DNA from 3 places in the Syntrophomonas curvata genome. Region 3 is predicted to be linked to each of the others. Evidence: predicted binding sites of a transcription regulator. Region 3 holds the regulator's gene; each other region holds the start of a gene.

Region 1 (4,216 bases), 980 kb from region 3:
GCGCGGCCTCATGCTGGGGGTAGAGTTTGACAGTGATGTCAGGGAACTGGTTAATATTTGCCTGCAAAAGGGATTGCTGGTGCTGGGAGCCGGAAACCGGGTACTGCGTATGGTACCCCCCCTGATTATAAATGAGACCGAAATCAATCAGGCGGTGAGTATAATCAAAGAAGCTCTGAAAGACTGGTAGGGATAAAGCTAAAAGGGAGGAATGGGATCTATGTTTGAGATAGGGGATATTTTACGGGGGCGTGACTTTATAAGCATTCATGACTTCACTAAGGAAGAGATTGAGTATATGCTCAAGGTGGGAGCGGAAATAAAGAAAATGCAGAAACAGGGCATTGTTCATCACTATCTGGCCGGCAAGACTCTGGGCATGATATTTCAGAAATCCTCCACCCGTACCCGGGTTGCCTTTGAGGTAGGTATGTACCAGCTGGGCGGACATGCGCTCTTCCTGAGCCCTAGAGATATCCAGCTGGGTCGGGGGGAGACTGTTAAGGATACGGCCCGGGTATTGGCCCGGATGCTGGATGGCATCATGATTCGCACCTTTGACCATGAGGAAGTGCTGGAACTGGCTCGCTGGGCGGACATTCCGGTGATAAACGGCCTGACTGACCTTCTCCATCCTACTCAGGTAATAGGAGACCTGATGACTATAAAGGAACATAAAGGTGAGCTCAAGGGTCTTAAACTGGCCTTTGTGGGGGATGGAAACAATGTAGCCCACTCCCTGCTCTTCGGCGGGGCCAAGGTGGGGATGGACGTGGTCATTGCCTCACCGGGGGGATACGAACCTGATGCCGGAATACTGGCAGCGGCACGTCGGGACGCGGCCCAGAGCGGAGCCGTCCTGTCAATAGTTAAAGACCCCCAAGAGGCCGTAGCCGGAGCTGATGTTATCTATACCGATGTATGGGCCAGTATGGGGCAGGAAGGCGAAGCTGAGGAAAAGGAAAAGCAATTCCTGGCCTATCAGGTAAACAGCCAACTCTTGACCCGGGCTAAAAAAGATGCCATTGTTCTGCACTGCCTGCCCGCCAAGCGGGGTAAAGAGATTACCGACGAAGTTATGGACGGCCCGCAATCAGCAGTCTTCGATGAGGCTGAGAACCGCCTCCACGCCCACAAGGCAATTATGGCCTTGACCATGTAGCCAGCGGTACTTGATTGACTTTATATAAGCTTTTGTTGGTTGATCTAAGGTTTAGTTCAGGAAGATAATTTTATACAAATCAGGAGGGTTTACTACGGATAAGATAATACTAGCCTATTCCGGGGGACTTGATACCTCGATCATAATACCCTGGTTAAAAGAGAACTATGGCTACGAGGTAATCGCTTTTTGTGCCGATCTGGGGCAGGGAGAGGAACTGGAACCGGTGCGGGAGAAGGCCATCAGATCCGGTGCTTCTAAAATATATGTGGAAAATCTGACGGCTGAATTCGTAACCGATTACTGCTGGCCGGTGCTTAAGGCGGGAGCCGTTTATGAGAAAAAATATCTCCTGGGGACCTCCTTTGCCCGTCCCCTGATTGCCAAGAAAATGGTGGAGATCGCAGCCCGGGAAGGGGCGGCAGCCATTTGCCACGGGGCTACCGGCAAGGGCAACGATCAGGTGCGCTTCGAACTGGGGATAAAGGCTTTAAACCCGAGTCTGAAAATAATCGCGCCCTGGCGGGAATGGAATATCCGTTCCCGTGAGGATGCTATTGAATATGCAGCCCGTCATGGTATTGAAGTGCCGGTTACCAAGGAGAAGATATACAGCCGTGACCGCAATTTGTGGCACATGTCCCACGAAGGCGGCATTCTGGAAGACCCGGGCCATGAACCCCCTGATGATGTTCTGGTTCTGACCGTTCCGCCGGAGAAGGCCCCTGATCAGCCTGCTTATATAGAGATAGGATTTGAACAGGGAATTCCGGTAGCCTTGGATGGCAGGCTTTATGGCCCGGTAGAACTGCTGAGCAGACTAAATGCTCTGGGCGGAGCTAACGGAGTAGGTATTGTAAGCATGGTGGAAAACCGCCTGGTAGGCATGAAATCCCGCGGTGTTTACGAAACCCCGGGCGGCACTGTCCTGCATACCGCTCATGACGAATTGGAACGGCTTACCCTGGATCGGCGCACGCTGCAGTTTAAAGAGCAAATGGCAACCAAATATGCTGAGCTGGTTTATGACGGCAACTGGTTCAGCAAGCTCAAGCAGGCTATGGATGCCTTTATTGACGAGACCCAGAAGACAGTTACGGGAACCGTCAGGCTCAAGCTCTACAAGGGAAGCTGCGGGGCCGTAGCTTCCAGCTCGCCGTATTCCTTGTACAATGAAGAACTGGCTACCTTCGGCGCCGACGAAATCTACAGCCACCAAGATGCCCAGGGCTTTATAAATCTGTTTGCCCTGCCTCTGACCGTGCAGGCCATGGTTAATCATAAATTGACAGGAAATTAATAGATAATTGGCAGATATGTTGAGAAAATAGAAGTAAATAGAAAGAGACGGGACAAAAATCCGGGCAGGGTAGGAAAATAGGCCTATCCTGCTTCTTTTTGCCGGAAAGCTGAACCAGGAAATAATAGCATTACTATAAAAACCTTTGCTAAGTGAACATAACGTTTTGTTTTTGCATGAAAAGGGCTGATTAAGGAATTATATATATTTGAAGCAGCACCCCCGGTTAAACTATAATAACTACAGCATATTGTATTTATAAATTTTTAAACCATATATATTGTGTTTTAGAGGAGGAAGCTGATGAGTTTAAACAGTATAAGGAAGCGTGACGGTCGCGTGGTTCCATTCGAGAGGGAAAAGATAGTCAGTGCTATTTATAAGGCGGCCCGGGCAGTAGGGGGCAGAGACTATGAAACGGCCGAAAGGCTGGCCGATAAAGTTATCGAACTGGCCGGCTACCACTATCTGGACAGCTACGAAATAGCTACGGTTGAGGAAATACAGGACCTGGTGGAAAAGGTTCTGGTTAAAAACGATCATTACAAGACGGCTAAAGCCTATATACTGTACCGCAAGCAGCATGAAGTGATAAGAGAGAGTCGGCAGCTGATCCAGAATACCGAAATCATAGAAAAATATTTGGATCGCAGCGACTGGCGGGTAAAAGAGAACTCCAATATGAACTTCAGCCTGCAGGGCATGAATTTTCACATTTCCTCCATAGTCACCAGCCAGTACTGGCTGAACCAGATATACAGCGAACAGATGAAGGAAGCCCAGCAAAACGGTGATTATCATATGCATGATCTGGGCATACTGGCGGTTTATTGTGTGGGCTGGGATTTGCAGGATTTAATCCGGGAAGGTTTTAAGGGTGCCCGGGGTAAAGTGGTAAGCAAGCCGGCCAAGCATTTCCGCACCGTTTTGGGGCAGATCGTAAACTTTTTCTATACCCTGCAGGGTGAAGCTGCCGGGGCTCAGGCATTTTCCAACTTCGATACCTTGCTGGCGCCCTTCATTTACTATGACAATCTGAATTATGAACAGGTAAAACAGAGCCTGCAGGAATTTATATTCAACGTCAACGTACCTACCCGGGTGGGTTTTCAAACTCCCTTTACCAATATTACCATGGATCTTAAAGTACCCGGGTATTTTAAAGACCAGAGCGTTATCATCGGCGGTAAATTTATGGACAAGACTTACGGGGAATTCCAGTCCGAAATGGATATGCTGAATCAGGCCTTCGCCGAAGTCATGATGGAGGGCGATGCCGAGGAGCGGGTATTCACCTTCCCTATCCCCACCTATAATATTACCCGGGACTTTGACTGGGACAGTCCCAAGTACGATAAAATTTGGGAAATGACAGCTAAATACGGCATACCCGGATTTGCCAACTATATTAATTCCGATATGGACCCCGAGGATGCCCGCAGCATGTGCTGCCGCCTGCGGCTGGACAACCGCGAGCTTAGGAAACGGGGGGGAGGGCTGTTCGGTTCCAATCCCCTGACCGGGTCGGTAGGGGTAGTAACTGTAAACATGCCCCGCATCGGCTACCTGGCCCGGGACAAGGAAGACTATTTCCACCGCCTGGCTGATATCATGGATTTGGCCAGCGACAGTCTGGAAATCAAGCGCAAGATACTGGAAAACCTAACCGATTCCGGACTCTATCCCTACTCCCAGTTTTACCTGCGGGGGGTAAAGGAAGCTACCGGCAAATACTGGATTAACCATTTCTCCAC
Region 2 (4,216 bases), 1.1 Mb from region 3:
CGATAAAGCCAATAGAAAGAGTGCCGTTTTTTACCGCTTCCGTAATATAATCTTCATCCTGAAGTTGCCCGCTGTCTATATAAAGCTTTTGTCCCATCAGGAAAGGCAGATCCTTTACCCGCAGGCGGCAAACCGTTTCGTAGCGATGAAGCAGCTGCTCTTCACAAAGCTGCAGCACTTTATCAAGGCTCCGGCAGAACTGATCGAGGCTTCCCTTCGCTTTGATGGCCAAACGGGGGAGATTTACAGTAACGAAACCGATGTTTCCCCGGGCTTCAGCCTGGGCCGGACCGTTCACATTGGCCTCCACCCTGGTGCGGCAGCCCATATAACTTACATCATCCCCATACGGTTGGTTGATGCTCATGTCCATATTGCTGAAGGTGGGGTTCATGCGCCGGGCGGATACCCTGCAGGCCAACTGGAATAAATCGTAATTGGGGTCGCCGGGATCAGTATTGACGCCTTTTTTCAGACGGAAAATCAGGTTGGGAAAAAGCGGCGTTTCGCCTCGGCCCAATCCTTTCTCGAAGGCCAGCAGAAGCTGTTCGATTATGAGCCGTTCCTCCGGACTGGTTCCTGTGCCGAAGTTTAGGGAAGAGAATGGAACCTGGGCTCCGGCCCGGGAATGCATGCTGTTCAGGTTATAGACCAAACCCTCCATGGCCTGGTAGACTATATTGACCATTTCTGCCAGCTCTTTTGCGGTAGCTGCCCTTTCCGCGGGGTTGCAGTCGGATTGAAGAACAGAAAAAGCTTGTGCGTATCCGGCCGGAACATAAGGGGCCAGGGCAGTTTCGAAGCGATGAAAGGACTGGCCGCCGTACATATCATTCTGATTGGACTGCAAGATGATGGCTGCCAGAGCGGTTGCACTGCCGATGCGCTGCGGAGGACGAATATATCCTTTGCCGGCATTGAAGCCTTGATTCAGCAACCGGGCCAGGGGAATCTGAAGGCAGTTGATAGTCTTTTCGTAATAATCAAGGTCGTGAATATGTATATCGCCATTGATATGGGCCTGGGCAATATAGTCGGGCATATGGTGCAGGTTATACCATTTCGAGCTTTCCGAGCCGATTTGCAGCATTTTGCCTGAAGGGGAATTGGACACATTGGCGTTGTCCCGGGTAGTTTCTTTAACAATGGCGGCAATTTCGTTCATAAGCCTGGAATTGGCATCGCGCTGGGAATCTCTTTTTTCCCGGAAAGAAATGAACGTACCCAATACATCATAAAGTTCATGCTCGGCTAATACGTTGACGGTGATGCGATAAACTTCCTGGGCGGGAATCTCTCCCCCCTGCACCTGTTCTTCAACGTTTGCCGCCACTTCCTCTGTCAACTTCTGCACCAGTGATCGGTTAATAGTGATTTCCTGTTCCTTACTGTGCAGCATAGCCTGGACGATGCCGTTGAATATACGGGCAGGGTCGAACAATTCCCTCCGCCCGTCACGTTTTATCAATTGCCGGGGCCCCATTTTATAATCATAAACGAGCTGCAGTTGTTTCACATATCATCTCTCCTTTAACGGGAATCTACTATACATTGTATATCTATTGCCGGAATAATACAAGATATGGTATAAGCAATGGAACCGTAGGGGACAAATATAAGTGAAACAACTTTGGCTGTTTACCCAAATTAAAAAGAAAAAGCCAGACTTGCGCAATTGAGCTTATCCGGCCCTGGTTTAAATTCTGCTTGAAAGCTTTATTTCTTCATCCCGGTGTAAATTAGAATTGCATCCCGTAAAAACTTGGTTGCACCAGGTTGCTGCTGGTCATAATATGATGTAAACCTTTCGTCATCAACATACATCCGAGCCAGGCCAGCATGAGCTTCTTTACTATAATCCCCCCAGGTAAAAATCAGCCACTGGCGATGCAATTCTGCGGTTTTTTGGGCTAGTTCACCAGCCGGGTCGCCATTGGCAAACGCCTCTGTCAGGGTGTCAATTACCTGGGCACCGAGTTCCTGCAACTGATTATATTGCTCCTGATCCATGCCTTTAAGTCTTTCATTCGATTGATCGATCCTCTCATTGCCATATTTCGCCCTGATTTCTTTACCGTACATTTTCTCATTGCTATCTATCATATTTTGTTTAAAGCCTTCAAACTTTTCTTTATCAGCCATAGTGATTCTCCCTTCAGTTAAAACTATGGTTTTCTCCACATTGACAATCAACAATTCCAGCTTTTGTTTCTTATCGAGCAGTTTGAGGCGATGTTCTTTCAGTGCCGCCAGTCCGTCAAATGATGGTGCAGTTATTATTTCTCTGATATTATCCAAACTCACTCCCAGCTCCCGATAAAAGAGAATTTGCTGCAGTCTGTCGACCTCAGCCGTCCCATATACCCGGTACCCCGAAGAATTGATTCTTGCCGGCGTAAGAATCCCGATCTCATCGTAATACCGCAGTGTCCGGCCGCTAATGCCCGCCATCCGGGCCAGTTTTTGCACTGTATATTCCATATCCTCATCTCCTCACAGAATCACTATAAACCTTAACGCAGCGTTAAAGTCAATAGCAAAGTTGTGCAAATGTCGTTAATCAGTGATAATGTCATGGTATAACTCTTCAGGGAAAATGTCATCCCCCAGAAAAGATATAATGGGAGGATGAAATTAGAAATGAGCAAACAAGAAGCAAGAAAAATAACTATCATCGAAGAACTGTTGGCAGGCCGGTTTACAAATAAGCAGGCTGCAGAGCTTTTAGACCTCAGTGTAAGACAAGTACAGCGGATGAAAGCGGAGGCATCCGCAAATGGGGTTATAAGTATTTTGCATAAGAATAGAGGACGGAAACCGGCTAATGCATTGGATCCTGAAGTTGCTGAAAAAATCTGCCGAATTTATCAAACGGAGTTGTCCGGATATAATTTTTGTCATGCTACCGATGTGCTTGCTGAAGATAAAGATATTTTTGTTTCGGTAAGCACTGTCTCAAGGTATCTTAGGGCCAGTGGTATTCGCTCTCCAAAGGCCAAGCGCAGACCCAAGAAACATCGTTCCAGAAATGCCCGGGAGCGCGAGGGTGAAATGATTCAGATGGATGCTTCCAGCTTTGATTGGCTTGGCAATGGTTCCTACTTGCACCTGCACGGTGCGGTTGACGATGCCACTGGTCGTATCCTGGCTCTTCATTTCGAAAAGGAAGAAACCTTTGAAGGTTATTGTGAACTGATGTTTCAGATGAATCAGAATGGGCACCTGCCAAGAGAAATCTACACTGATGGCAGAACCGTTTTTGTTTATAACAGCAAAAAGAAAAAGGAATTAACCCTTGAAGAAGAATTGGCCGGCAAAGTGGAAAAGCAGACTAACTTTGCCAGAGCCCTTAAAGAACTCAACATCCTGTTAATCATTGCCCGGTCTGCTCAGGCTAAAGGTGGTATTGAAAGGCTCTGGGAGACTTTACAGGACCGTTTGGCGAAAGATATGCAGCGTAAAGGAATTTCTTCTATCGAACAGGCTAATGATTTCCTAAAGCATTATATTCCCTACTACAACCGTAAATTCGCCGTCCAGGCTGCCAGCCCGGAAAAGGCCTATTTGCCTAAGCAAGATATGTCTGCATTGCAGTTGATTTTTGCCAAGCATGTAACAAGAAAAATCGATTCAGGGCTTTCCTTTTCCTTTGAGAACCATAAATACCGTCTGCCTGCCAAGGTGGAAAATATAAAAGTCCCTGCATCCCCTCATGATACGATTACTGTAGCAACCAGTAAGCATATCGGAATGCAGGTCCTTTACAAAGGCCTCGTTATTAAACCCGAATTGCTCAAAACTCAGCCCAAGGAAAGTATAGTACAAATACCTCAGCAGGACAATTCCTTGAATAGCCTGCCGGCTCAGCCCAAAATCAAGCCAAAGAACAAATCACCTTGGTTCGCATATAGTGAAATCTTCTATTCTAAGAGCCGCAGCAGGGATGACATTTCTGCTGCTGAGTTATCTAGGTAAAGGGGTGACATTTTCCCTGACCATTGACATAGCAAAGTTGTGCAAAGGAAAAAGGTATTCTATTCTGCCGGAATAATGTGGAGTATCTGGGAAGTGTTTTATGAGGGGCGAACAATCTGCGATGCCTTCAGTCGCAGTGGTGTATCTTTTCTGTAGAACGTTCCAATAAACGGGTACATAAAATGGGGATATCTATATTGACGGCGAAAAAATTGAGACAAACATCATAATCCTGTCTCAG
Region 3 (4,216 bases):
CTATGGCCCGTAAATTCACCCCGGGGAACGCTTTGACGCATGCATTCCAACACTTTATTTAAAAACACGCTCTCCAGTTCCTGGCAGGCGGAGTAAAGCTTCTTATTATTCTTCTCATTAATTGCAGATTCCAGACAGCGGGAAAAATCTTTTTTTTCCAGGGTTTCCCCATAGGAGGGGGTAGCGGTTATTTTTTGAGCGGGCATGAACCCGGTACCGTTAATCATCATTATTTATTACCTCCGCAGGTTGGCGGCAGTCTGCAGCATCTCATCGGATGACTGGATTACTTTAGAGTTGAACTCGTAGGCTCTCTGAGCAGTAATAAGGTTTACCATTTCCTCAACTACCTGTACATTGGACATCTCCAGGTATTCCGAATGCAGGGCTATGCTATTGTCGGAATCAGGCTCCCATTGCATGGCTTCTCCCGAGTTGGCCGTAGCCTGGTAGAGGTTTTTGCCTATTTTTTGCAAACCGGCAGGATTACTGAATTTAAATATCTGCAAAGGTTCACCGGCAACGGTAGGTTCGGTTTCACCGGGAAGCATGTAGCTGACAGTGCCGTCAACGGCTACCCGCGGATCGGTGTAGTTTTCTTCCAGAGCTTCCGGCCCCAAATATAGATTGCCGTCAGCAGTGACCAACTGACGATTGCCGTCTACTTTTATAGCTCCATCTCTGGTATAAAGAGGTTCTTCGTAGCCCGGCACTTGAATGGCAAAAAAACCCGGTCCGCTGATGGCTACGTCAAGAGGGTTTTGAGTGGATTGAAGATTCCCCTGGGTAAAAAGGGTGTTAACAGCGGCGGGCCTTACACCCAGACCAACCGCTAAACCGACGGGTTCATTGCGGTTCTCGTCGGCGGCAGGTCTCCTGATGGTTTGATAAAGCAGGTCTTGAAACTCGACTCGTTGTTTCTTAAATCCAACCGTATTTACATTGGACATATTGTGAGCCAGGGTATCCATGTTCAGCTGCTGAGCACCCATACCGGTACTTGCTGTAAAAAGAGCCCTCATCATACGGCCGTTCCTCCTCTGTTTAATGAACGATTGCATTGCGGTATTTCAGTCAGTCAATACCGCCCGGGCTCCTCCGATTGAGTCCAGCCCGTTATATTGTAAACATACTACCGATGTATATCGTATTACTGAAGGAAAAGGTTTAGGAAAAGAACGGCTAAAACGTCCGGCCTGGAACGATGACGACAAAATTTCACAATCAGGCTCTCTTTTTCACAGGAAAATGGGAAGATCCGGAATGGACATAGTAGTCACGTTTTATGACCCCTTTTCATATATTAGTAATATTCACCAGGAGTATTCTATTCATTTAAGGGGTGGGAAAAAATGGTCAGGATATCTGATTTGCGGGCCCGGGACGTGGTAAATATTCTCGACGGAAAAAAGCTGGGCCATATTTACGACATCGAACTGGATTTGGAGGTTGGGAAAGTGGTTGCTATTATTCTTCCCGGCCGCCTGCGGGGGTTCTCTATCTTTGCCAAACGGGAGGAAATCGTTATACCCTGGAAAAAAATTGTCCGCATCGGCAGAGATGTCATATTGGTTGAGGTACCGGTATTTCAGGAAATGGATGATTACAAACGCAAAGAGTATTTGCTGGATGATGATAATTTCTAAAAATATCGCCGGAATCCGTGAAGGGTATATTATAAACAAAGCGGCCGCACCCGGGAATGTTGAATAAATATCTGCTTTTGTTCATAATAAGGGCAGATATCAGCATCATACTCTTTTGAAAGAGGAGTGACGTTTAATGCGCTGCCCTTACTGTCAGGAATATGAGAGCCGGGTGATTGATTCCCGGGCCAGTGAAGATGGCGGTACAATACGCCGCCGCCGCGAATGTACTGCCTGCAAAAGACGCTTTACCACCTATGAACGTTTGGAAGAAAGACCTTTGCTGGTTATAAAAAAAGGCGGAAACCGGGAGCAATTCAACCGGGAAAAACTGCTGAACGGTATCAGCAAGGCTTGTGAGAAACGCCCTGTAAGCATGGAAGATATTGAAACGGTGGTTGCCGATATTGAAAGAGAACTGCGGGACAGTTTTGACCGGGAAGTAAGCAGCAAGGTTATTGGGGAGAAGATTATGGACAGGCTGCAGAGCCTGGACGAGGTGGCCTATGTGCGCTTTGCCTCGGTATACCGGCAATTCGGCGACTTAAACAGTTTTATCAAGACCATAGAACAGCTAAAGAACAAGTAGCCTGAAACCTAACCTGAACCGGGGCGTTATTGTTGACCCAGATACAGGCGTAATTGCTCCTCCACCATGGGCAAAGGGAAAACCTTTTCCTCGACCCGGCTGATAGGCCGGCCGTAAACAAACATTTTATCATCATAGCGGCCGGTTTTTCTTATATCTTGAGGCAGGTCATCCAGGTTCTGCATCCAGCGTTGAGCGGAAGAGCGGGGCAGGTGGAAGGTGAAGCGATAATCAGGAACCTGAATACTGAACTCTACCAGGGAATAATACTCTTTAATCACCGATTGTACAGTACACTTAGGACAATAGTATTCGTTCCTTATATAATTGTTGTAGGACATGCCCGAGGTTCTGGCTGCATCCCGGCAATCCTCGCAAAGCCATATTTTACGACGGTCCGGACCCAAAAGGTAAAGGGCGTCAATCAAGGAGGGATTCTCCTGGTAGGCTTTCCTTAAGACCTGATTTTTCAGGCGGTAAAGGCGCTCGCTGTGCCCGGCATAGGTCTTGGCATAATGGTTGGCATGAAAAAGGTAAAAGCAAGCTTTTAAAACAGCGCTTTCCGGGTAATTGTCAACATTAGCCATAAATGAGTCGCAATAATTTACTACTCCGAATAATTTCCGGAATTCTGATGCTTTTCCCGGGCGATGCTTTCTTGCCGGCTGGTGATTATCCTTTATTTCAGCCAGCAGGGAAGGAATATCCAACTGGTTAAGTTCGTGTTCAGAAAAAAGATAGCTTATACCTTGCTGGCCGTGGCGGTGCACAGAGGCTACATTCAGATAACCGTGATTGACAAGATCGTATACCTGGCGGTTGCTTATCCGGTACCGGTCCGCAACCTGGCTGATGGTCAACATATAAGGGCTACTCCTTTTCCGTTTCCTCGACTGTGCTTTCTATAAGGGCCCTGGCTTCATCAGCCAGGTTGTTGGGGACAAAGATTTCAACTTCTGCCAGCGGTCCTATACTGACAGGTAATTGAGATACTTCCCGACGTTGGGTCTTAAAGGGTATGCCGCAAGACTTGAGCATGCTGCTTACGATGAGATCCTGGGGAGGATAAATTTTGGCAATACTTGCCCAGGAAACAGTAGAAGAATCACAAGCCCCATGACCGTCTTCCGGACTGTATAGCGGGTTTGTTCTCATTATCCAACACCTCCTGCAAGTAATATTTTAAGCTAAAAAGGGGGCAATAACAAATGACCAGCTTCACCTATGAAAGTAAGGCAGGGCTAGAATACATTACCCTGCCCCGGTGGCGGAGGCAGGGAGTGAGCATGGGTTTTTCCACCCGCTCCGGGGGGATAAGCCTCGCACCCTATGACAGCCTGAACCTGGCTTTACATGTGGGGGATAATTATAATAATGTCATAGGAAATCGCAGCCGTTACCTGGATTTGTTCGCTTTTACACTCGAAAATATGGTATGCTGCGAGCAGATACATGGTAATGTTGTCGCTGTTGTAGGTAAAGGGGAGCAGGGACGGGGGGCCATAGATAAGAGCGGCGGGCTGGCCGGGGTTGATGCCATGGTTTGCGCAACTCCGGGTATAATGCTCACCACGTTCTATGCTGATTGTATTCCGGTATATCTTTTTGACCCGCTGCAGCGGGTGGTAGCGATTGCCCACAGCGGTTGGAAGGGGACCATGGGGCGTATTGCCGGTGAGACTCTTAGGGTGATGGAAAAGGAGTTTGGCAGTTCGCCCCGCCATGTGGAGGCTTTTATCGGCCCCGGTATCGGTAGATGTTGTTTTTATATCGGCGAAGATCTGGCTCATCGGGTAAAAGAGGAATTTGTTGGGCTGGATGGAATACTTAACTGCGGACGGAAGGGTTATACCTGGGATTTACACCTTACCAACCGGCTTATCCTGCAGGAAATTGGTGTAAAGCCGGATAATATAATAGAATGTAACCTTTGTACCGCCTGCAACCGGGAAAGTTTTTTCTCCTACCGCCGGGATCAGGG

Evidence for each region. Region 3 encodes NrdR, which represses ribonucleotide reductase genes. Its sites were predicted from a motif close to CACNANATNTNGTG; they were not measured.
Region 1: a site for NrdR is predicted at 2,704-2,717, ahead of ACU70B_RS13635 (ribonucleoside triphosphate reductase). Genes of this name have one in related genera too.
Region 2: a site for NrdR is predicted at 1,575-1,588, ahead of nrdD (anaerobic ribonucleoside-triphosphate reductase). Genes of this name have one in related genera too.

Annotation. Positions count from the first base shown of each region.
Region 1 covers NZ_CM129641.1:2,960,654-2,964,869, reverse strand. The annotation lists gene ACU70B_RS13650 (aspartate aminotransferase family protein) at 1-190, shown strand, start outside; gene argF (ornithine carbamoyltransferase) at 221-1,162, shown strand; gene ACU70B_RS13640 (argininosuccinate synthase) at 1,230-2,462, shown strand; gene ACU70B_RS13635 (ribonucleoside triphosphate reductase) at 2,766-4,216, shown strand, end outside.
Region 2 covers NZ_CM129641.1:880,249-884,464, forward strand. The annotation lists gene nrdD (anaerobic ribonucleoside-triphosphate reductase) at 1-1,516, opposite strand, end outside; gene ACU70B_RS03765 (MerR family transcriptional regulator) at 1,717-2,481, opposite strand; gene ACU70B_RS03770 (ISNCY family transposase) at 2,641-3,975, shown strand.
Region 3 covers NZ_CM129641.1:1,976,314-1,980,529, reverse strand. The annotation lists gene ACU70B_RS08825 (rod-binding protein) at 1-230, opposite strand, end outside; gene flgG (flagellar basal-body rod protein FlgG) at 237-1,025, opposite strand; gene ACU70B_RS08815 (YlmC/YmxH family sporulation protein) at 1,353-1,646, shown strand; gene nrdR (transcriptional regulator NrdR) at 1,783-2,235, shown strand; gene ACU70B_RS08805 (helix-turn-helix domain-containing protein) at 2,262-3,098, opposite strand; gene ACU70B_RS08800 (hypothetical protein) at 3,106-3,390, opposite strand; gene pgeF (peptidoglycan editing factor PgeF) at 3,522-4,216, shown strand, end outside.